One region of the Pectobacterium artocarpous genome, then DNA from elsewhere that is predicted to be linked to it. Evidence: predicted binding sites of a transcription regulator. Region 1 holds the regulator's gene; each other region holds the start of a gene.

Evidence for each region. The regulator Fur, encoded in region 1, represses iron uptake genes when iron is present. The targets are predictions, from matches to a motif close to ATAATAATGAGAACNACTATCAA.
Region 2: fhuE (ferric-rhodotorulic acid/ferric-coprogen receptor FhuE) is a predicted target of Fur. The motif match lies at 5,069-5,091, and genes of this name have one in related genera.
Region 3: sodA (superoxide dismutase [Mn]) is a predicted target of Fur. The motif match lies at 1,534-1,556, and genes of this name have one in related genera.

Annotation. Positions count from the first base shown of each region.
Region 1 covers NZ_JBJXVK010000006.1:146,117-153,910, reverse strand. The annotation lists gene nagE (N-acetylglucosamine-specific PTS transporter subunit IIBC) at 1-703, shown strand, start outside; gene glnS (glutamine--tRNA ligase) at 878-2,536, shown strand; gene fur (ferric iron uptake transcriptional regulator) at 2,599-3,048, opposite strand; gene fldA (flavodoxin FldA) at 3,377-3,904, opposite strand; gene ACKQAD_RS05770 (methyl-accepting chemotaxis protein) at 4,766-6,436, shown strand; gene ybfE (LexA regulated protein) at 6,552-6,833, opposite strand; gene ybfF (esterase) at 7,125-7,794, opposite strand, start outside.
Region 2 covers NZ_JBJXVK010000009.1:88,098-95,891, forward strand. The annotation lists gene ACKQAD_RS07945 (multidrug efflux MFS transporter) at 1-787, opposite strand, end outside; gene azuC (stress response protein AzuC) at 1,180-1,257, shown strand; gene ACKQAD_RS07955 (cytosine permease) at 1,899-3,215, opposite strand; gene ACKQAD_RS07960 (helix-turn-helix transcriptional regulator) at 3,230-3,919, opposite strand; gene ACKQAD_RS07965 (GNAT family N-acetyltransferase) at 3,949-4,362, opposite strand; gene fhuE (ferric-rhodotorulic acid/ferric-coprogen receptor FhuE) at 5,170-7,383, shown strand; gene ACKQAD_RS07975 (hypothetical protein) at 7,500-7,794, opposite strand, start outside.
Region 3 covers NZ_JBJXVK010000010.1:31,340-39,133, forward strand. The annotation lists gene exaC (acetaldehyde dehydrogenase ExaC) at 1-350, opposite strand, end outside; gene fdhD (formate dehydrogenase accessory sulfurtransferase FdhD) at 571-1,404, shown strand; gene sodA (superoxide dismutase [Mn]) at 1,641-2,267, shown strand; gene ACKQAD_RS08395 (methyl-accepting chemotaxis protein) at 2,600-4,489, shown strand; gene ACKQAD_RS08400 (YibL family ribosome-associated protein) at 4,606-4,968, opposite strand; gene ACKQAD_RS08405 (MltR family transcriptional regulator) at 5,060-5,626, opposite strand; gene ACKQAD_RS08410 (mannitol-1-phosphate 5-dehydrogenase) at 5,744-6,892, opposite strand; gene ACKQAD_RS08415 (PTS mannitol transporter subunit IICBA) at 6,954-7,794, opposite strand, start outside.

The DNA of each region.
Region 1 (7,794 bases):
GCCGGGGGCAGCGCTGGCGATTTACCACTGCGCCCGCCCTGAGAACAAAAGCAAAGTAGCTGGGATCATGCTGGCGGCGGCATTTGCCTCCTTCTTCACCGGGATCACCGAACCGCTGGAGTTTTCCTTCATGTTTGTGGCCCCGGTGCTGTATTTCCTACATGCGTTACTGACCGGTTTTTCCGTCTTTGTCGCGGCCAGTATGCATTGGATTGCCGGCTTTGGCTTCAGTGCCGGTCTGGTGGACATGGTGCTGTCCTCACGCAATCCACTTGCTACACAGTGGTATATGCTGCTTGCACAAGGGCTGGTATTCTTCATCATTTACTATGTGGTGTTCCGTTTTACCATCATGCGCTTCAACCTGTTAACGCCGGGACGTGAACTGGCCGTGAGCGGTAGCGAAGCTGATGGATATGACGTGAGTACCGCGATTGCAAGCGAGAAATCAGGCGATGCAGCGGTACTGGCGCGGGGTTACTTGCAGGCGCTGGGCGGCAAAGCCAACCTGATCGGCATTGATGCCTGTATCACACGCCTGCGTTTGAATGTGGCAGATTCCTCTCTGGTTGATGATGCGCAGGCGAAGCGTCTTGGTGCGGCGGGCGTGATTCGTCTGAATAAGCAAAGCGTCCAGATTGTCGTTGGCACACAGGCTGAATCGATAGCGACCGCGCTGAAAGCGGAACATAACAAGGCGTAATATGACGGCGTTATATGTTTAACGTGCTGTTGTGTCGATGAAATAGATAGGGCGAGATAGCAATCTCGCCTTTTTTTTCGTTATGAATAATTAAATGAAACTAACGGTTGTTTCCCAGCGTAGCTTGTTGGATCATTGTCGGTTATACGTCGTTTTAGCATTGAGGAATGAAGAATGAGTGAGGCTGAAGCCCGCCCAACCAACTTTATCCGTCAGATTATCGATGAAGATCTGGCGTCCGGTAAGCATGACCATATTCAGACGCGTTTCCCGCCAGAGCCGAACGGCTATCTGCATATTGGGCATGCCAAGTCTATTTGCCTGAATTTTGGTATCGCGCGTGACTATCAGGGGCAATGTAACCTGCGCTTTGACGACACCAACCCGGTAAAAGAAGATATCGAATACGTTGAGTCGATCAAACGTGACGTCGAGTGGCTGGGTTTTTCATGGAGCGGCGATGTTCGCTATTCTTCTGATTATTTCGATCAACTGCACGCGTATGCGGTTGAGTTGATCGGTAAAGGGCTGGCTTACGTTGATGAACTGACGCCCGAGCAGATCCGTGAATACCGTGGTACGTTGACGGCGCCGGGCAAAAACAGCCCTTACCGCGACCGTACCGTGCAGGAAAATCTGACGCTGTTTGAAAAAATGCGCAACGGGGGATTTGCGGAAGGTACGGCCTGCCTGCGTGCAAAAATCGATATGGCATCGTCCTTTATCGTAATGCGCGATCCGGTGCTGTACCGTATTAAATTTGCCGATCATCACCAGACGGGTAACAAGTGGTGCATCTACCCGATGTATGACTTTACCCACTGCATTTCCGATGCGCTGGAAGGGATCACGCATTCGCTGTGTACGCTGGAATTCCAGGACAACCGTCGTCTGTATGACTGGGTGTTGGATAATATCACCATTCCTTGCCATCCGCGTCAGTATGAGTTCTCTCGCCTGAATCTTGAATACGCGATTATGTCCAAGCGTAAGTTGAATCAACTGGTTACGGAAAATGTCGTTGAAGGATGGGACGATCCACGTATGCCGACTATCTCTGGTCTGCGTCGTCGCGGTTATAGTGCGTCTTCTATCCGTGAATTCTGCGTGCGCATCGGCGTCACGAAACAGGATAACAACGTGGAAATGGCCGCGCTGGAATCCTGCATCCGCGACGATCTGAATGAGAACGCCCCGCGCGCGATGGCGGTGTTGGATCCGGTCAAAGTGGTGATCGAGAATCTTCCAGCCGGGCATGAAGAGTTTGTCACGATGCCAAACCATCCGAACAAGCCAGAAATGGGCTCACGTCAGGTTGCATTCAGCCGCGAAGTTTACATCGATCGCGCTGATTTCCGCGAAGAGGCCAACAAACAGTACAAGCGTCTGGTGTTGGGTAAAGAAGTGCGTCTGCGTAATGCCTATGTGATCAAAGCCGAGCGTATTGATAAAGATGAGCAGGGCACCATCACCACGATCTACTGTAGCTATGATGCGGAAACGCTGAGCAAAGATCCGGCTGATGGCCGTAAAGTGAAAGGTGTGATCCATTGGGTTTCTGCGGCACACGCGGTGCCAGCGGAGTTCCGTCTGTACGATCGCCTGTTTAGTGTGGCAAACCCTGGCGCAGCGGAGGACTTCCTGTCGACGATTAATCCAGACTCACTGAAGATTACGCAAGGTTTTGTAGAAGCGAGCCTGGTGCAGGCGGAAGCAGAGAAAGCGTATCAGTTTGAGCGCGAAGGTTACTTCTGTGCCGACCGCGTTTACTCCAGTGCAGAACATATGGTGTTTAACCGTACGGTTGGACTGCGTGATACCTGGGTAGGCTAACGCCACCAGTAAGAAGACAAAAATAAAACCGCCTCGGCGGTTTTATTTTTTATGCGGTCGATTTATCGTGTTGATTCGTGCAGGGTTTCATCCTCGCGGCAATCCCCTTCACTGCAATGCCCATAGAGATACAAACTGTGGTTGGTCAGTTTAATGCCGTGTCTTTCTGCGATCTCGCGTTGGCGTGCTTCGATAGATTCATCGCGGAATTCAATGACTTTGCCACAGTCGAGGCAAATTAAGTGATCGTGATGATGCTGCTGTGTCAGTTCGAAAACGGATTTACCCCCTTCGAAGTTATGACGAGTGACGATGCCCGCATCATCAAATTGGTTGAGTACGCGATAGACGGTAGCAAGACCAATCTCTTCGCCCATATCAATCAATCTCTTATATAAATCTTCCGCACTGACGTGGTGACAGACAGGATCCTGTAACACTTCCAGAATTTTCAGTCTTGGAAGAGTGACTTTCAGGCCGGCCTTCTTTAATGCGATATTGTTGTCAGTCATGCGGGTTTAGTCCTGTTGCTTACTTATCAATGGAGGCTGCCTAGCCTATGACATCGGTCGGCGCAAAAATGTAATAGCGTCCCAATTATAGAACCGCACATACAAAATGAAAACAAGGGAATGTTAACAATATTGTCCCCATTCACACTACTGGTATATAACGCAATCCGTTGTTGATGAATGAGGAAATGGTGAAGCACATATAAAACCGATGGGATTATTGTACAGGTTTACTGATAGAAGTTAAAAAAATGTATCAATTATTATGAAAGATTTTACCTATCAATGTTATTTTGGCTCTGATAGTGATTATCAGAGCCAACGTGGTTTACCCAACCAGCTCTTTCAGATTCAGTTCATCGCTGATCTGTTTCACCCACGTTGTTACGCGTTCGCTGGTCAGTTCAGGCTGACGGTCTTCATCGATAGCCAGGCCGATGAAGTGATTGTCGTCGGCGAGCCCTTTAGAGGCTTCAAAATAATAGCCTTCTGTTGGCCAATGGCCGACAATCGTCGCGCCGCGAGGCTCAATAATGTCACGAATGGTGCCCATGGCATCACAGAAGTATTCTGCATAGTCTTCCTGATCGCCACAGCCAAATAGGGCAACCAGTTTCCCAGTGAAATCAATTTCTTCCAGTGAAGGAAAAAAGTCATCCCAATCACACTGAGCTTCACCGTAATACCAGGTTGGAATACCTAGCAGCAGGATATCGAAACCTTCAAGGTCCTCTTTGCTGCTTTTGGCGATGTCATGAACATCCGCAACGTTGGTGCCTAACTGCTGTTGGATCGTTTTGGCGATGTTTTCAGTGTTACCAGTATCACTGCCAAAGAATATTCCGATGAGTGCCATGAATTGAATAACCTCTTGATTCCTAATGGTATGGTGTAATGTTTCACCCACTTATCCATTAATAATAACAGACACTCACATCAGGAGAAACTCGTATCGGTAAGGAGGCGTAAATCAAGAACATATGAAATGCGGAGGGCAGTAAAAGAAACGAAGCGTATCCCTGCTGAGGCCAAATTCCACATAATTGATATGGATTATGTCATCGTCTAGGAGCAAATGCACATATCCTTAAGTGTATTTTTATGTTAACAATAATGTTTCATTTTTTATGAATGCGCTTTTTATTTTAAGGGCTAATTTCGGTTGTAATTGAAAGCAGGCTTTTGTTTGTAATAAATAAAAGTCACTTCACGGTACGTTACTATTCATGAGAATTAAAAGCATACAAAAGATAATGTTTTTATCAAATTGAACACTTGTGACATTTATTGGGAATATTCCTAATAAATGAAGGCAAGAATTATACCCATTTACAGGCGAGGTGATAAAAATACGGAGGTATTTTTTATCCTTTTGATGTTAAAGAATGAAATGGAAACTTAGTATAAGCGGGCTTGCCGACATACATGAGACACGGACGACAGCGCTTTTGATGGTAACTCACTGATTGAAAATCCCTATATCTATAAAAATAAGTGAGTTCATTCTCAATATGAAAAATTATTTTAATAAATATGGCGAGAGCGCTAAATATTCTCTGCGTTTAGCCGATGAGTTAGCGTGGTTTTTGAGTTTTCAACTCGGTGAAATATGAACGCTAGAGAGAAGTGACCTGTTTCATGGTGTGAATTTTATGATTCATATCGGTTGATTAGCGATAAAAATCTTTTTAACCATTTTCCTGATTTGGAGTGAGCTATGAGACTTATAAAAAATATTGCCATCAGAACCGCTATGTTATGGGTGCTGGGCACTTTTTGTATTCTTTGGGGCGGCGTATCAATATATACCATATTCTCTTTTAAAGAGATGACGGCGAGCTCGAAAACCAGCACCTTGCTGGTTCAGAACATGAATTTTATCAACCAGGGCAACGATCAGTACTTCCGTATGGTAACCCGTCTGGCGCGCGCTGTTGACGCTCGCCGCAGTGGTGATAATGCCACCGCAGATAAAGAGCAGGCTTCTGCACTTGTCGCGCTGGATAAACTGAAGTCCGATTTGGTGGCATTTAATGCTATCGATCATGCGGGTCTGGATGCTTCTCTGGTGCAGGCCGTCAGCCGTGACTGGAATAACCTGGTTGTTCAGGGCGTTGAGCCGCTTTATCAAAAAGCCGTTGCCAATGCGCTGGATGATTACCAAAATCAGGCCAAGAACGTTGTGCCGCCGCTGAGTCGCCAGTTTGGTGCGTCTTTAACCGCATTCAGTAAAGCCAGTGCAGAGAAATTCGATGCAGCGGGTGTGCGTTTTGAGCTAATTACCACGATTGGGCAGAACATTTTGCTAAGCGGATTGGTTATCGGTCTTATCATGCTGTTCCTGACCGATCGTTATCTGGTGGTGTGTCTGACCCGTCCGTTAAATGACCTGCGCGATCACTTTAGCGTGATTGCTTCTGGTCATCTAGGCAAGCCAATTCTGGATTTCGGCAACAATTGTGTAGGGCGCCTGTTCCCGCTGCTACGTGAAATGCAGGGGAGTCTGGCCAACACGGTTAGCACGATCAGAAACAGCACGGATTCCATCTATCAGGGTGCTTCTGAGATTGCGGCGGGCAACAACGATCTGTCTTCACGAACCGAAGAGCAGGCTTCCGCACTGGAAGAAACTGCGGCTAGCATGGAGCAATTGACGGCGACGGTGAAACAGAACGCTGAAAACGCCAACCACGCTAGCCAACTGGCATTACAAGCGTCGACAACGGCGAAGAAAGGTGGAGAAATCGTTGAGAACGTGGTGAAAACCATGGCAGAAATCTCCGGCAGCTCGAGAAAAATCGCAGAAATCACTACCGTGATTAACGGCATCGCTTTCCAGACCAACATTCTGGCGTTGAACGCGGCAGTGGAAGCGGCACGTGCGGGTGAGCAAGGGCGCGGGTTTGCCGTGGTCGCGGGTGAAGTACGCAGTCTGGCGCAGCGCAGTGCGCAGGCGGCGAAAGAGATTGAAGGGCTGATTTCCGAGTCTGTTCGCTGTGTGGATACGGGTTCCAATCTGGTTAACGATGCCGGTGACACCATGCAGGATATCGTCCGTGCAGTCACCAACGTGACGGACATTATGGGCGAAATTGCGTCAGCATCGGAAGAACAGAGTAAAGGGATTGCGCAGGTTGGTCAGGCCGTGGCAGAAATGGACAGCGTAACGCAGCAAAACGCCGCGTTGGTTGAACAGGCATCGTCGGCCGCCTTGTCGCTGGAAGAGCAGGCGGCGTTGTTGAATCAGACGGTGTCGTTGTTCCAGTTGTCCGATATGCAGTCAGCGTTGAAAGTCGCGGCAAAGCCTGTGCAGAAAACGCAGCAGGTGATTGCACCCCGAGCAGGCAAAGCCTTGCCACCGAGTAATGATAACTGGGAAAAATTCTAAGCGTTGTTTTAATCCGAACGCGAGAGTTGGCTCTCAAATAGAAATTTGTGCGGCGTCAGAAATGGCACCGCACAAAATGTGAATATTGCAAGAAATGAGTGCGGAATTACACCAATCAGGGCTGCTGTTCCGCTAACTGCGACAGCAGCATCTCTTCAATCAATTCGCTGCGGCTGATGTTCCGCTCTTCAGCAAGGCTGTTCAGGATATCGACGGCATCGCTGTTAATCTTTAATTCAACACGGCGCAAACCACGCACTTTATCGCGACGTAATTGATTACGCTTGTTAATTCTTAGTTGTTCGTCACGCGAGAGCGGGTTGGTCTTGGGGCGGCCTGGACGACGCTCATCTGCGAACAGATCCAGTGTGGTGCGATCCGTTTGTTCTTTTGCCATAAGTAATGATACTGCAAGGTATTCGGACCAAAATACACGGTGCTGTCCGTCTTGTTCTACAGATAAAAGCGATACCGATTCTCACCCTGCAACAGAGGTTGCCAAAATGCGGTTTTTTATCTGTGAAACATGTCGGGAAGTTATGCGTGCATTTTGATGAAGTGGTTACAATGCTTGTGGCTGAATCAGCCGTCCCTCTACTGCGAGCGCCATCATACCTTAGCCGCATTGGCGTCGACAACGGTTAACTGTCGCCGTTATCATGAATCCGCCAGTGGCAATGTCGTCTGGTTAATTCGTGTCCAGAAAACGGTGTATAGCGCGTAAAACCGCATCGGGTTTTTCTGAGTGAACCCAGTGGCCCGCTCCGCTGATGACATGCGCGCGCGCCGCTGGGAACTGACGCAGCAGCGAGTCTCGGTAGCGATCGTCCAGGTAAGGAGAATCGCCGCCTCGGATGAACAGGATAGGGCCTTGCCAGACGGGAACATCCTGCCAGCCAACGATGTTTTCGTACTCATCCCACAACACTGGTACGTTAAAACGCCACTCACCCTGTTGGAAGGATTTCAGCAAAAATTGAATGACACCTTCTTCTATTATGTGCTGACGCATTAAGACGGCGGCTTCTGCGCGCGAGGTCAGCCCGGCTTCCGTGACGGCGCGTAGCGCAGAGAAAATGGTGTCGTGGCGGCGTGCCTGATAATCCACTGGTGCGATATCAATCGCGACCAGTTTGTCCAGTCGTTCGGGAATGAGCGCGCTGAGCGCCATGGCAACTTTTCCGCCCATTGAATGGCCAATAACGATAGCGCGTTCGATGTTCAGGTCATCCAGCAGTGTCAGCACATCTTGCGCCATCGCGGAGTAATTCATCTGCGGCGAGCGTGGCGACAAACCGTGATTGCGTAAATCGATTTGCAGGATGTCATGCGTGTTTTGCAAATCTCTGCCTAATACG
Region 2 (7,794 bases), on a different contig from region 1:
CAGACACGCCGGGGATAGCGGCAATCACGCCACTGATAAAAGCAATGTTGTCCGTGCCGGGCGTCAGATCGCGGATGAACAGGGTGAGGATGGGGCTGATGGAACCGTTCGCCATCTGGATCATCATCGTCGTAATAAACAGACAGATAATGAGTGCCGGGTACGGCAGAGAAGCAAAGACGGCTTTCCCGCTGAGCCGGTTCTCTTTGGTGACCTTAACCATGCTCTCTTTAATCGCGAAAAGCGTAATCAGGAAGCTGGTAAACAGCATACCGCCGGTGATGAAAAAGACGATACGTAGCCCGATATAATCGGCCATAAAGCCGCCGAATAAGGGGCCGAGAATGACTCCGACGATCTGCCCGGTCGATAGCATACCCAATGCCCAGCCGCTTTTTTCACGCGGAACCTGCGACGCGATTAGCGCCATCGCATTGGGAATATACCCGGAGGTCAGCCCCATAAGCGTGCGCAGGATGAACAGGTGCCACACGTTGGTCGCTAGCCCTTGTAACGACATCACGATCGCCATGCTAAGCGCGGCGCGCAGCAGCATAAGTTTGCGGCCTTTACGGTCGGCGAGGCTTCCCCACAGTGGCGCAACGGCGGCAGAGACGAGAAAAGACGAACTGAAAATTAAGCCGGACCACAGGCTCCGCGATTCGTGCGAGTGAACGCCAAGCTGCTCAATGTACAGCGGCAGAAAGGGTAATATCTGGCTCATCGCCAGCCCGGTGAAAAAGCATCCCAGCCAGGCAGAGAAGAGGTTAAGTTTCCAGATTTCCATGGGGGGCGGAATAGGCCTTCATCAGCGAATAACCAATGGCGAAACCGTGGTGACTGCGCGCAAAAAAAAGTGTGCTAACCGACAGTGAATGGTGCTCAATTAATAACGGGCAGTGACTAAAATTTCGCCTTTCATCATGAGCATAGCATAGCCAGCGGCGTAGTGGTCACTGAGGGTAGTGATTCGCAACAAAAGAAAATCAGCATGGGGAGAAGGTGAACTGAGTGAAAGCCGCGGTGAATTTAATTGTGTGATAGATGTCACAAAAAATTAGCTTTTGAACAACAGGAGTTGTACAATTCACCACCATAAGGCAGTCCACTGCCAAGTAAGGCAAGAGCAACTCCATCGCGTCATCAGAATAACGAGCTAGGTAAAACAAGGTGAAAAAAGTGCGTAATTTCTTTAAAAAAATGTTGGCGGCTTACCTGAATACTTATAAAGACGTTCCGCCCGGCGCACTGTTCTAAGAATCTGTGCTATGCATGAAGCAGGCCGCTATTATAATGGTGGCCTGCTTTTTTATGGGATCGGCATGGTTGCCGGATCGTTTTTTAGCCCAGGGAAGCGGGTAATGGCTGATCTGCTCTGTACTATGCCACGGAATTTGACGGTGATTTGCATCGCGCCACTGTCTGGGAACCGCCGGACGCTGTTGTAGCCGCACCTGCTGCGAAGCCTGATCGAACGGGACAGAGAAGTGGAGGAGATTGGTACTGGCACCAACACCTGGCTCAAGCGTCGTGGTTCTCAGCAGACGGCCAGTGTTATTCTGGTTGGGCTGTATTACACTTTAGCTGCCGTAGGTTGAACGATAAAAACGACCACGATCGAAACCATCACAGTTTTATTATTTTACGGAAGGATATTTCCGTTGATAGATAAGGCCCATACCAAGGCCATCATGGCCTATATCCGTCATATTTCAAGTTATCTGTACGTTGGCTTTTCTCTCTCACCTCAGTCACTTACTGATGTAAGCTCTGTGGATTCACTGCGTCGCCGCCTGCATGTAATTAGAATTATTTAGGATCTATTTTTCTTAAGTAAAAAATATATCGGCCTCTGTAAGAAGAGGCCGATATAGATTAATTTTGTCTTGTTACCTGTTTCATTTTACGTTTTGGTTATGTTCGAGTTTCCTAAAATACACATGGCTATTGGTGTAATACTTTATTAGCCAATAAAGCAAACTGGCTGCCAGTAACGAATTAAATGCCGGTATGCCCCACTCGAAGGCTAATCCAACGATGGCACCGACAATGCTGGCAATAATAGCAGGCCAACCAATCAGAGGTGTTTGTGCGCTGTCAGGTAATTGGCCTTCGGCACGGCTGGCATCGAGCAGCGCCCTGTGAGTGCGTAAAATATAATAGTCAACCAGCATCACGCCGATAATGGGGGGGAATAGCACGCCTAATAATGTCAGGAAATCGATAAAGCGATCCAAAATACCGGCGACGGAAAGCGCTGTGCCGATGAGGCCAATCACCAGCGTGATCGAGACATAGCGTAATTTTTTCCCCGTGACGCCTTCTATAGCATTGGCGATTCCCAATGAGGAAGAGTAAAGGTTGATATCGTTTACTCTCAGTGTCGAAAATATAACGGCAATCAGCCCGATACCACCAGCAGCCTGAGACATGATTGTTACAACGTCTGCGGTATTGAGCGCGCGGGCAATAATGATGGCGAGGCCATTCACAATGAATTCCCCGACGATAATCGACAACATCGTCATCCAGAAAACGTGTTTTCCTGTTTGGGAATAGCGCGTCATATCTGGGGTAATTAAACTGGCGACGATGCAGCCGCCTACGACCATTGTCGCACCGGCGCTAATGGAAATTGCCGCACCGTTAGGCGCAGAAGCGATCAGCTCGGCAATATTGTGGCCGGAGAGCGTCATGATTGAGATATAGCCGACGACGATAACAAACATCGGTACGGCGATTTTGGCTGTGAAACGTAGTGCCCTGAAACCAAAGGCAACCAGCAGCGTCAGCGCAATACCCGATAGGGAGGCAGACCAGCCAAAGCTGAGTTTATCCGCCATCGCAAAATTGAGCGCTTTGGCGAATACGGCGTTCTGGACACCGAACCAGCCGATGAGGCTAACGGCGATAACCAGGCCAATCAGGACGGAACCAATGCGGCCAAAGCCACACCAGCGTGCGAGCAGGCTGCCCGACATGCCTTCTTTCATCCCCGCGTAGCCCAGACCCACCGTCACCACGCCAAAAATGGCGCTGCCAATAAAGATGGCGACAAATGCCTGGCTTAGCGTCATGGAATGGCCGAGCACCGCACCTAACATAAACTGATCTAGCGCGGTTAACATGCCGATGTGGACTAATGCCACATTTAAAAAAGGCAACCGAACACTCAGCGGGACGCGGCTGACGGGATAATCATCTATTTTTTCCATATCAATATGTTCTCTTATATAAATTGAATGCCTTTCTCTATGAGAGAGTTAGGAATATAACCATCGATTCCAAGATGGCGACAAAATTCCTCAAATTGAGGTAAAGAATGTGCTTCTGCTTTTTGATACATATTATATATTCTGTTCTCTATTGTTTTCGGTGATACGTTCATCTTTCTGGCAATTTCTTTATTTGATAAACGCTGCAATAGCAGAAATATAATATCCAGTTCTGATTGAGTGAAAATACTGGTTGTTAATTCTGTTTGTAGCGTGGTCGGTTTCTTTTGGTCTATATAGATGAGCGGAGAGCGCGTATCCAGAGGAATGGCATTCCACATCGTCCCAATGCAACGCTTATTTTCATCAAAGATGGGGATCTTTTCGCTAACGAAGGGTGTCAGTGTTTTCTTCCCATACCAATAGTGTGTTTCGATGACAGTGACTCTCTGCTCACTATTTTCTGTCAACCTGTCATGCTTTTTTAAATCGTCAGAGAGTTCTGCCCAACTGGCAGGAAATTCATCATCTAGTCGTCCCTCAATATCAAAACGCGTTGGTGTACTGGTATAAAGGTAAGCGGCTTTGTTCATGTAAACATGGCGTGATGATAAGTCTTTAATACCCCAAGGTTCATTTAAACACTCCATCATAATAATCAGATTACGAATATAATCAGTCATGTTTTTTTGTGATGATGGCATCCTGCCCTCCCTAATAGGCCAGAATTAATTCAACGGATCAATTTAGCTAAGTAATGTCGAGTATGTTTGTGCGCATATCCCGGCAGGTTTCCGTATTCTTTGTATCCCAGTTTTTCGTAGAACCCTTTGGCCTGGAACTCGAATGTATCTACGTAAGCCAGATGGCAACCACGATTTAATGCTTCTTTTTCAGCCGCCTGCATGAGTTGACGGCCAAGACCGCTTTTACGATGTTTCTCGCTTACCCAAAGATATTGAACTTCTAATGCTCCCCACCAGGTCCTGGAGATTAACCCTGCGATAATATTATTCTCATCGTCTTTGAAATTTAAAAAGAGAGGAGAAATATCAACAGCATCATACTGCTCATTGTGTTTCCATAGACTTGCTATTACAAATTCTTCTTCATCTGAATCTGGTGTGTTAGTAATATGTAGATTCATTACAGTAAAACCTCATTATTAGCGCGCTAAATTATACTTCTAATATGTATGAATGTTTCTCTTTATCATATCGAACATATTTAGACAAGAGTGGATTTCACCCGTTCTTAGGTTGCTGTATCGCTCTATGATAAGAAACATAATCTGATATTTGTTGATTGTATGCTGGTAAAAATCAGAAAGTCAGTACGTATTAGCCTCACCAGGGAAAGTACCAGATAATTTATAATGAAAATGTCTGTTTTGTCGAAAATATGTTTTTTATGAGCAGTTTACTCTCTATTTTTCTCCTTGATTAACTTACCGCTTCGCCCGGTTTATGCCAGCGAAATGCATCATTGTTTCGCTGGCGTTCCATTTTTCTCCCGTTCATCACCTCCGCCAACGTATGTTGCACCTATATAAAAAGGCGACATTGTTACTGTTTTTCATGGAATGGTGACGGCATCTCATCACGTTGTTAGGGGAAGCACTCGTCGTACGCCATGTTTGCCCTTCACGTTTGCCGGAGAGCGGGTTGCATGTCGTTAAAGCCTTATGCTGTGAGCTGCGACTGCCCGGCCTGGAGCTTTTCCCGTGCGACTGGGGGGCTGCTGTAAATGCCCTGGATGTGTTTTTTGTAACATGCCTTGTTTTGCAGTATGGCGATTTATTCTTTTCTATCTGTTTGTATTTTAAATGAATTAACCATTAAATTGAAATAAAAATAATAATGAGTATAGTTATCATTTACTTTTGTGTGCAAATGTTGACAAGAAACGCCTCAGCATCTCGCCAAAATCATCACCAGTTAACCGAGGATATACCATGTCTTTTGGCGTTACTCGCGCGGAAAAAACACGCGTTTGTGATTCTTCGCTGGCCGGAGCAAAACCATTCGGCGTCTCTCTTCTTACCCTGTTGATTTCCACCTCTTTCCTGCCTGCTCAAGTCGTTGCCGAAGAAAATCCTGCCTCAGGCGATACGCTCGTCGTCAGCGCGAATGCTCATGCCAACGCAGAGGTCAGCGACCCGCAGGATTACAGCGTGAAAGTGACTAATGCCGGAACGAAGATGACGTTGACGCCGCGTGATATCCCGCAGTCGGTGAGCGTTATCAGTCAGCAGCGTATCGAAGATCAGGAATTGCAAACGATTGGTGAGGTCATGGCGAACACGACCGGCGTATCCTCTAAAATTATCGACTCCGAACGCGTGACGTATTTCGCTCGCGGTTTCCGTATCACTAACTATCTGTTCGACGGTATTCCGACGGTGGTGAACGAAATCTGGGACTTTGGTGATTCTGGCTCGGACACGGCGATCTATGATCGTATCGAAGTCGTGCGCGGAGCGACCGGGTTGATGACGGGGACAGGTAACCCTTCTGCTGCGGTAAACATGATACGCAAGCATACGGACAGTCGCGAATTCAAAGGCTCTGTATCCGGCAGCTACGGCTCGTGGGATAAACAGAGGATAGTAGCCGATCTGTCTGCGCCGCTGACCGAATCCGGCAATGTTCGCGGGCGCGTGGTTACGGGCTATCAGGATAACGACACCTGGCTTGATCGTTACCACAGCCGCAAAAAATTCCTCTACGGCGTGATCGATGCCGATGTGACTGATTCAACCACGCTGTCGCTTGGTTATGACTATCAGGAACACAATACAGATCGCCCAACCTGGGGGGGGTTGCCAACATGGTTTACCGATGGCAGCTCGACGAATTTTGGGAACAAATTTAACTCCGCACCGAACTGGAGCTACTCCGATAAAACGTCGAGAAAAGTCTTTGCCGATCTGACTCAGCGTTTTGATAACGGCTGGCAGGTGCGCATGAGTGGGACGCATGGCGAAACCAACTTCGATTCCAAGCTGATGTATGTCAATGGTTTTCCAGATAAAGATACGGGGCTGCTTGTTGATCCGTATGGTAATGATGTCGGTGCTTACGGTGGATGGAATAAGGGCACCCGTAAAGTTGATGCGATCGATACCTATGCCTCCGGCCCGTTCGAGCTACTGGGGCGCCAGCATGAACTGGTGATCGGTGGCAGCTACAACCGACAACGTAGCCAGTTCTATAACACGCAATCCACGATTAGCTCAGCAGGTATGGGCAATTACTATAACTGGAATGGCAACATTGCCGATCCATCTTGGGGTCCCTGGGTGGACTATGAGCACTCAACCACGCGCCAAAAATCGCTCTATACCACGGCCCGCTTATCTCTGGCCGATCCGCTGCATTTGATTGCAGGCGCGCGTTATACCGATTGGAGCATCATTGGTTCGACGGGAGATACCAGCAACAATCGTGTGACGCCTTATGTGGGTCTGATATATGACATTAACGATACCTGGTCGGCGTATGCCAGCTACACCGATATCTTCCAACCGCAAACGCAGAAAGATATGAATAAAAAATATTTGTCTCCGACGACAGGTAAAAACTATGAAACGGGCATTAAAGGGGACTGGTATAACAGCCGCCTGACGGCGTCGGTATCTGTTTTCCGCATTGAGCAGGATAACGTGGGGCAATCAACAGGGATCGCGATTCCCGGCGGTGGAGGAGAATTTGCCTACCGTTCAGTCGATGGTGTCGTCAGTAAAGGGATTGAATTTGAAGTTAACGGCGCGGTGACGGACAACCTGCAAATGACGTTTGGCGGTTCGCGCTATGTTGTTGACGATCAGGACGGTAAGTCGGTCAATCCAGAACAGCCCCGCACATCGTTCAAGCTGTTTACCCGCTACCAATTGCCAACGCTGCCGGATTTAACCGTTGGCGGCGGCGTGAACTGGCAAAATGGCATCTGGCAGGAAGGTTCAGGCCCGCAAAACACCACGCTGCGCGTCGATCAGGGCAGCTACGCGCTGGTTAACCTGTTTGGCCGCTATCAGGTGAACAAACAACTGGCGGTGCAGGCGAATATCAACAACCTGTTTGATAAAGAGTACTATGACTACCTTGCACCTTATGCCGTGTATGGTACGCCGCGTCACGTCTCCGTGACCGTCAACTATAATTTCTAAGTTGATATTTTGAGCTGATGAATTACGTATTGGTTCAACATGTCGATGTCATATTACGTGTGTTTTAATTATGTTGCCTCGTTCATCTCATCAATGAACGAGGAATGTGTTGCTAATTAACCTGTGGATAACCAGAAAGACAGTATTGGGATTTGAATATAGGATAATGTTTTATCTGCAACTGGCCACAGTTGCAGTTGGACATTAAGCCCCTGATACGTTAAATTATCCAGGAACAAAGCATTTCCGCTTTTGTAATTATGCAGCTTATTGGAATTTTCTTCATGATAACGAATATTCTCTGCTGAAATACCGTCAAAACTGACGGTTGCAGAGCCAAATGTTGCATTGAGATTTTTATCAAGCAGGTTAATATCTACCGCTGCATTAAAAGCAACGTGATGAATATTG
Region 3 (7,794 bases), on a different contig from region 1:
TCGCGTATCGGTTTACCGTTATCCCAGGTTTCCACCTGCGCCAGCAGCTCAAGATTTTGCTCCATCCGGTCGGCAATACGGTTAAGCACCAACGCCCGATCCTGTACCGACATGCCACCCCATTCCGCTTTTGCCTTGTGAGCGGCATCCAGCGCGTGGTCAATATCTCGTGTTGATGAACTGGCCACTTCACACATCGGCTGGCCCGTTACTGGCGTTAAATTGACAAAATACTGACCAGCATCAGGTGGAACCCAGGCTCCGCCGATAAAATTGTCATAGCGTTTTTTCAGGTTGAGAGAGCCGTATTCGTCAGATGCATGTCGGCCTTCAAAATTATCATGCGCCATTTCAGTCTCCTTTTCAGTTCCGGGTGAGCGGCCATGCCGCGGTGAAAAAAGAGGCAAACAGTAAGCAGTTAAATTAAGCCTATACGGGATATTGAGTTAGCGACAGGATTCAGCCAGAGAAGAAGACAACTCTTCGAGTTGACGCACAGTTTCTTGCGAGAAAAATTCACATCCCTTCGGTCGCGGTGAAATAATATTTTTAATTTCCAGGATTACTAACATGCAGGTATGCCAGGTGGAAGGGGTTCATTTACGCGCGGATGCCGCCCTTGACGGCGCAACGCAACATTCGGTCTATCATCCCGATTCGCTGCATCAACCGCAGTCTGACTGGCTGGCGGAAGAAGTGCCCGTTGCGCTGGTCTACAACGGCATATCGCATGTCGTCATGATGGCTTCGCCGAAAGAACTGGAACAGTTTGCACTCGGGTTTTCCTTATCAGAAGGCATTATTCTATCATCGGCAGATATCTACGGGATCGATATACAGGCCGCCTGTAACGGCATCGAAGTTCAGATTGAGCTTTCCAGCCGACGCTTTGCCGGACTAAAAGAACGACGCCGAGCGATGGATGGTCGCACAGGCTGCGGTGTATGTGGCGTAGAGCAGCTCGCGGAAATCGGCAAACCCATTTCCCCACTGCCCTTCACGCAGACATTTTCCCTCAGTAGGCTCGATAGCGCGCTGGCGCGACTACGAGACGTGCAGCAGATCGGTCAGATAACGGGTTGCACGCATGCCGCGGGCTGGATCGCGCCAGACGGTACACTATCCGGGGGGAGCGAAGATGTCGGCCGTCATGTCGCGCTGGATAAACTGCTTGGTACCCGAGCGAAACAAGGATGGCAGCAAGGCGCTGCGCTGGTTTCCAGCCGTGCCAGCTATGAAATGGTTCAGAAGTCTGCCATGTGCGGCGTGGAAATTCTGTTTGCTGCCTCGGCGGCAACCTCTCTGGCTGTTGAAGTCGCAGAGCGCTGCAACCTGACGCTGGTCGGTTTTTGTCGACCGGGACAGGCGACCATCTACACCCATCCGCAGCGTCTGAGCAAGTAAACAACACCATAAGAGTGACCGCGGTTTGCAGGCGTCAGGATATAGATTAATTTGTTTTTACATAGTGCAATAATGACATAACCGTTTGTTATCACGAGGTAAAGCAATAGGGTTCATGACATCAGAACGAGAATAATCATTTTCAATATCATTTAATTAACTATAATGAACGTATTGCTTACGCGGTACTAACACTACAGTGCCGTAACATTTTTTTTACCATGGAGATGCTAAACATGAGTTATTCACTGCCATCGCTGCCTTATGCTTATGACGCACTGGAACCGCATTTCGACAAAGAAACGATGGAAATCCACCATTCCAAACACCATCAGGCTTACGTCAATAATACTAATGCCGCGCTGGAATCTCTGCCTGAACTGGCTAAATTGCCTGTTGAAGAGTTGATCGCGCAGTTGGATAAAGTCCCCGCTGAGAAAAAAGCAGCGCTGCGTAACAACGCTGGCGGCCACGCCAACCACAGCCTGTTCTGGAAAGGCCTGAAAGCAGGTACGACGCTGGGTGGTGACCTGAAAGCAGCGATCGAACGCGATTTCGGTAGCGTCGATGCGTTTAAAGAAAAATTTGAGCAGGCAGCAGCAACCCGTTTCGGTTCTGGCTGGGCCTGGCTGGTTCTGAAAGACGACGGCAAACTGGCCGTAGTGTCTACTGCAAACCAAGACAGCCCGCTGATGGGCGAAGCGATTTCTGGTACCTCTGGCTACCCACTCATTGCCCTGGACGTCTGGGAACACGCTTACTACCTGAAATTCCAGAACCGTCGTCCAGATTACGCTAAAGCATTCTGGAACGTGGTGAACTGGGACGAAGCCGCGGCGCGTTTCGCTGGCGCGAAAAAATAAAACCTTTTGCCGCCTGATACCATCAGGCTCCTTCTGCGTTTGAATATAAACTGGAATAACAGTCTGTTGTTCCAGTTTTTTATTGTCCCCGCCCTATTTCAAGCCACATGTATGCTGGCAATATCCGGTTCATCTTTGAGCCTCTCTCCGACAGACCGCCGCTTACTGGTGCGTAAAGTTTCAGCGTGAAGTGCCGATATATACTGCGGGTTTTTATCATGTTGTTTTGCAGGAATAGGCTTGGCAAGCGGTAATCCGAGATGCTAGCACCGCTAATCTAGTGTGCATCGGGATAGTGAATTTTACTCAATACCAGATAGTGGTGGGATGTGATGGCGATGAATTTTGACAATCTAAAAGTCGGTAAAAAATTAGGATTAGGCTTTTTCCTAATTCTGCTGATGACCATGGTAATTGCCGGCGCGGGCATTATGTATATTAGCTCGCTGAAAGACAGTATTGATAAAGTTAATTTAAGCAACAATATTAATGATGAAATTAATCATGCTAAATATTACCGTGCATTATACGGCACCACCTATAATCCTGATGATATAAAAAGGAATATCGAACACATTACCAATATCAGTAAACTCGCTGAAAAGGCAAAAGAATTTAACTGGCCGAAAAATGACACCAAGAAAATAGCCAACATCCCCGAATTAATTACCAGCTATAAGGAAAAACAAAATAATTATATTAATGCCGTGAAAAAAAAGGATGCCGTCAGAGAAAGCTGGCATATTTCAACAACGGAAAAACCTCTACAACAGCTCAACGATCAATTAAAGGCAGACAACAACACTACTCTTCAATTATTACTTTCTGACCTGAATCAAAAACTGATTGCCGTCCGCTACCACGTTCGTGGTTTATTACTTTCTACCAATAAAGAAGCCGAAGAAAAGCTGATGGATGCCATTAATGCGGCACAAACGTCACTGACCTTCCTGTATCAGAGCCTGTCTGCCGAACAACGTGAAACGCTGACACCCGTTCTGACAATCTTGAACAACTATGAAGAGCAGGTTATGGCCTACATGCCAGCCTACCAGGAGGAGATGGCTCAGGCAGGGCAAATGCAGGTTGTCGCCAACCAGTTGAATAGCGTGGTTAAATCCCTGCTTAGCGATCAGCTGGCAACCACACAGGAAGACATTCACAATTCCACGCTGCAAATGAGCATTGCAGCATTGATTACGCTACTGTTTGGCCTGCTGATTTCCTGGTTCATTTCACGTCAGATCACCACACCGCTGGGCAACACCTTGAACATGGCTGAAAAAATCGCGACAGGCGATCTCACCATGTCCGTCAACACGACGCGTAAGGATGAGCTGGGTCAGTTGATGAGTGCAATGTCGAAAATGAACAACAACCTGCACAATATGATCGACGACATTCGCGTCGGCGTCAGCCAGATATCTAACGCCTCCAGCGAGATCGTCGCAGGTAATACGGACCTGTCATCACGTACCGAGCAACAAGCTGCTGCCGTTGAAGAAACCGCCGCCAGTATGGAACAGCTCACTGCGACTGTTAAGCAAAATGCGGATAACGCGCACCACGCCAACCAACTGGCTATCGGCGCTTCCCAAACCGCAAGACAGGGTGGCGAGCAGGTGAATAACGTGGTGCAAACCATGACCGCGATTGAAAACAGCTCTAAACGTATCGCGGAAATCACCTCCGTCATCAATAGCATTGCCTTCCAGACCAACATTCTGGCATTGAACGCCGCGGTGGAAGCCGCGCGCGCCGGTGAACAAGGCCGTGGCTTTGCCGTTGTCGCCAGCGAAGTCCGTAATCTGGCGCAGCGCAGTTCTCAGGCCGCGAAGGAAATCGAAGGCTTGATCTCTGAATCGGTTAATCAGGTATCACACGGTGCGACGCTGGTCGGCAACGCAGGTAAAACGATGGATGACATCGTCACCTCGATCACGCAGGTACATGACATCATGGGTGAGATCGCCACCGCGTCAGATGAGCAAAGTCGGGGAATTACCCAAATTAATCAGGCAATTGTTGAGATGGATAGCACTACGCAGCAGAACGCCGCATTGGTTGAACAATCCTCTGCCGCCGCCGACTCGCTGGAAGAGCAGGCGAGACTACTGAAGCAGGCGGTTTCCGTCTTCCGTCTGGCAAACACGCCGCATGATGATACTCCAGCAGGTATCGCGTTTACCGACCAAACGCATCATCTGCACGCGCCGCGCTAATACCAAAACAGCAAGATAGCAGAAACGACAAAGCCCCTGTTTAACAGGGGCCTCATCAACAAATCCATCACGCTAACGCGTCCATCACCTGCATCTGTCTGCGCAGAGAAACAACCTCAGAACGGTTTCGGCGCGTAGCCAGTCATCTCTTTTAAGCCCATCTCGCGCCCCAGTGCGGTCATCGGGTGTACCACCACCAAACCGCGAACGCTTTTCTTCAGCGTCCCCATATCTGCCTGCTCTTTTTTAGTAATCGCACGGCTGAAAGGCAGCTTCGCCAGTTTCTGCGCTTCTTTACTGAGTTTCTGTTCTCTCACGTTACGCAGGCGCTCAATTTCGGTCGTCAGTTTCTCACGCGCTTCCATATTGAGGGCGATAGCTTCAGCATCACCTTGTTCCAGCAGTGTGGCCTGCTTACGCGTCAGCTTATCCAATTGGTCACTAAGGCGTTTAATCTCTGCTTTTTCCTGCTCTTTCATAAAAGATAACCTGTATAACGGGAGAACAATGCGGAGCACAGCATACACTATACTCTTGGCTGACGCAGTGATGTGATACGGTGGAATCGCGTTAAAACGCCTTTTTCAGGCTAATTTGCGCAATCAGCGTGGTCAGGGATAACACCAGCGTGGAACGCACCATCTGCTGATAGCGCTGCTGCTGCATGTTCACCAGAAGCGGATCGCCAGCGTCGGCTCCCGACGGCAAAGCGGGTTCTGCGGGCAGCGCCGTGACGCAATGCAGCTCGCCGATGGGCCCCAAAATTTCATCGTCGGTAAAACGGTAATGACCATCGTCATGCGCCAGTTCGTCACCCAGCGCTATTAACAGCTCCGCATCTTCGTACTCTTTACGGCTGATCATCCCCAGACCATAAATCAGCTTCAGGCGCACGGAAAGGTCGCCCAGCGGGCCCGTTCCCGTCATCAAGGGTTCAACGGCATATTTCACCGCATAGTCGTCTTTACGGAACACCTGCAACATCAGGAGACTGACCGCTTCAGCCAGCAATTCAACAGCACAAAGCATAAAATCGCGTACGGTCTTCCCTGAGTTCAGCGCTTCCAGAACCCGGTTTTCAAACGCCTGTGTTTCTTCCATCGTCACTTCTCGACTCTTTAACCCCGCACACGGCATACCCCATCTCGGCAGCATGCTTACCAGCAGGTGTGGCGACCTCCCATCCCCGACGTCGCCCATATACATGACATTGTGTCGAAAAGACCACACCTGCCTGGTGACGAGACGCGCCGATTACTGCATGGCGTTATACACATTCACTGCTTGCGCGACAACCTCGCTGTTAGCATCCAGACCAGAAATCTGTGCCAGCGCCGCCTGCGGCCCCTGTGCACGGAGTAACTCCGTCAGTTCGAGCGCCTGCGGATCTTGTTCGCTGCGATAATGCATCGCGGCGGCAATACCAGTAATCAGGTTGTCATGTGGCAAATGGTATTCCAGCGTTCCCAGCAGCGGCTTGATCAGACGGTCGCCAGCACTCAGCTTACGCAGGGGTTGGCGGCCTACGCGTTCCACATCATCATGCAGATGGGGGTTTTCAAAACGGCTGAGAATCTTGTTGATATAGGCCACATGCTTATCTGCATCAAAACCATAGCGTTTGATGAGTACCGCGCCGCTCTCTTCCATCGCCCCTTTGACCACCGCTCTGACTTTCGGGTCAAGAATCGCATCGCGAATCGTTTGATGGCGCGACTGCTGACCGAGGTAGGCCGTAATCGCATGACCAGTGTTGAGCGTGAAGAGCTTGCGCTCGACAAACGCCATCAGGTTGTCGGTCAGTTCCATACCGGGAATCGCTGGCGGCTCGCCGCAGAACTGGGTTTTATCGACGATCCATTCACTGAAGGTTTCTACCGTCACCGCCAGCACATCATCGCTACCGGCTTCAGAAGGAGGAACAATGCGGTCTACCGCAGAATCGACAAATCCTACATGCTCAACAACCCATTCCTGATGGCCTTCCGGCAGCAGTTTCAACACATGCTGTTTTAACTGACTAGTACCGCGAACCATATTTTCACAGGCAATAATGTTCAACGGCCGGGTATTGGCGTCGTTATGACGCTTAACCAACCCCTGAGCGATAGTTCCGGCGATTTTTTCCAGAATTTGTGGCCCAACCGCGGTCGTTACCAGATCGGCCACGGCAATCAGCGCCACGGCATCCTGGCTACCGCTGTGAACGGCGCTAACGTTGCTCACGGTTTCAAGGCGTGTGCTATCCCCAACAATCCGCACCGTATAGCTTTTACGGCTGTTCAAGGCATCCAACAGCGGCTGATTAACGTCAGCGAATGTCAGTTCGACGTTGGCATCCGCCAACAATTTACCAATAAATCCGCGGCCAATATTACCTGCGCCAAAATGTAATGCTTTCATGAGACATAACCTTAATAAAACATAAAAAGAGGCCGCCCGAAGGCGGCACTAGTCCTATCAATTAGGCACGCTTTTTACCGGAGAGTAAGTCGAGTACTTCCTGAACATCCTGGGTGTGCGCCAGACGTTCAATAACCGCATCGTCATCCAGCGCATTGGTCAGGCTGGTGATAACCTGGATATGTTCGTTGTTGCGCGCCGCGATACCGATAACCAGACGCGCAACCTCATCTTCTTCATCACCAAAGCGAACGCCTTCGGGGTATTGGCAGAAGACCACGCCCGTTTTCAGCACGCGATCTTTCGCTTCAATCGTACCGTGTGGCACCGCGATCGATTCACCCAGATAGGTAGACGTCAGCTTTTCGCGCTCCAGCATCGCTTCAACATATTCCGGCTCGACATAGCCGCCTTTCACCAGTTGCTCACCAGCAAAACGGATTGCCTGCTCTTTATCTGTCGCATGCTGATTCAGGAACACATTGCCTGCACCCAGTTGGAACAGGTTCGTCCGCTCATCGGCAGCCGCAGGGGCAGACGTCGCGACGGTTTCAGGCTGCGCGGCACCCTGCGCAGCCACCAGACGCGCCGCCAGATCGCTATACAGACCGCTATCAAGGAAATTGGTCAGCGAAATGTGCTGTGCCTGCGGCGCATGACGCATCGCGCGCTCGGTCAGGTCACGGTGTGTAATCACCAGATCCACATCGTCCGGCAGGCTGTTGATCGCGCTATTGGTCACCGAAATGTTGGTCAGCCCGGCATCCTGCACTTTCTTGCGCAACACACCAGCCCCCATCGCACTGGAACCCATACCGGCGTCACACGCTACGATGATTTTACGCACGGTACTCATGTCACCGCTGATACCAGCGCTCGTCGCCGTGCCTTTAGAAGACGCT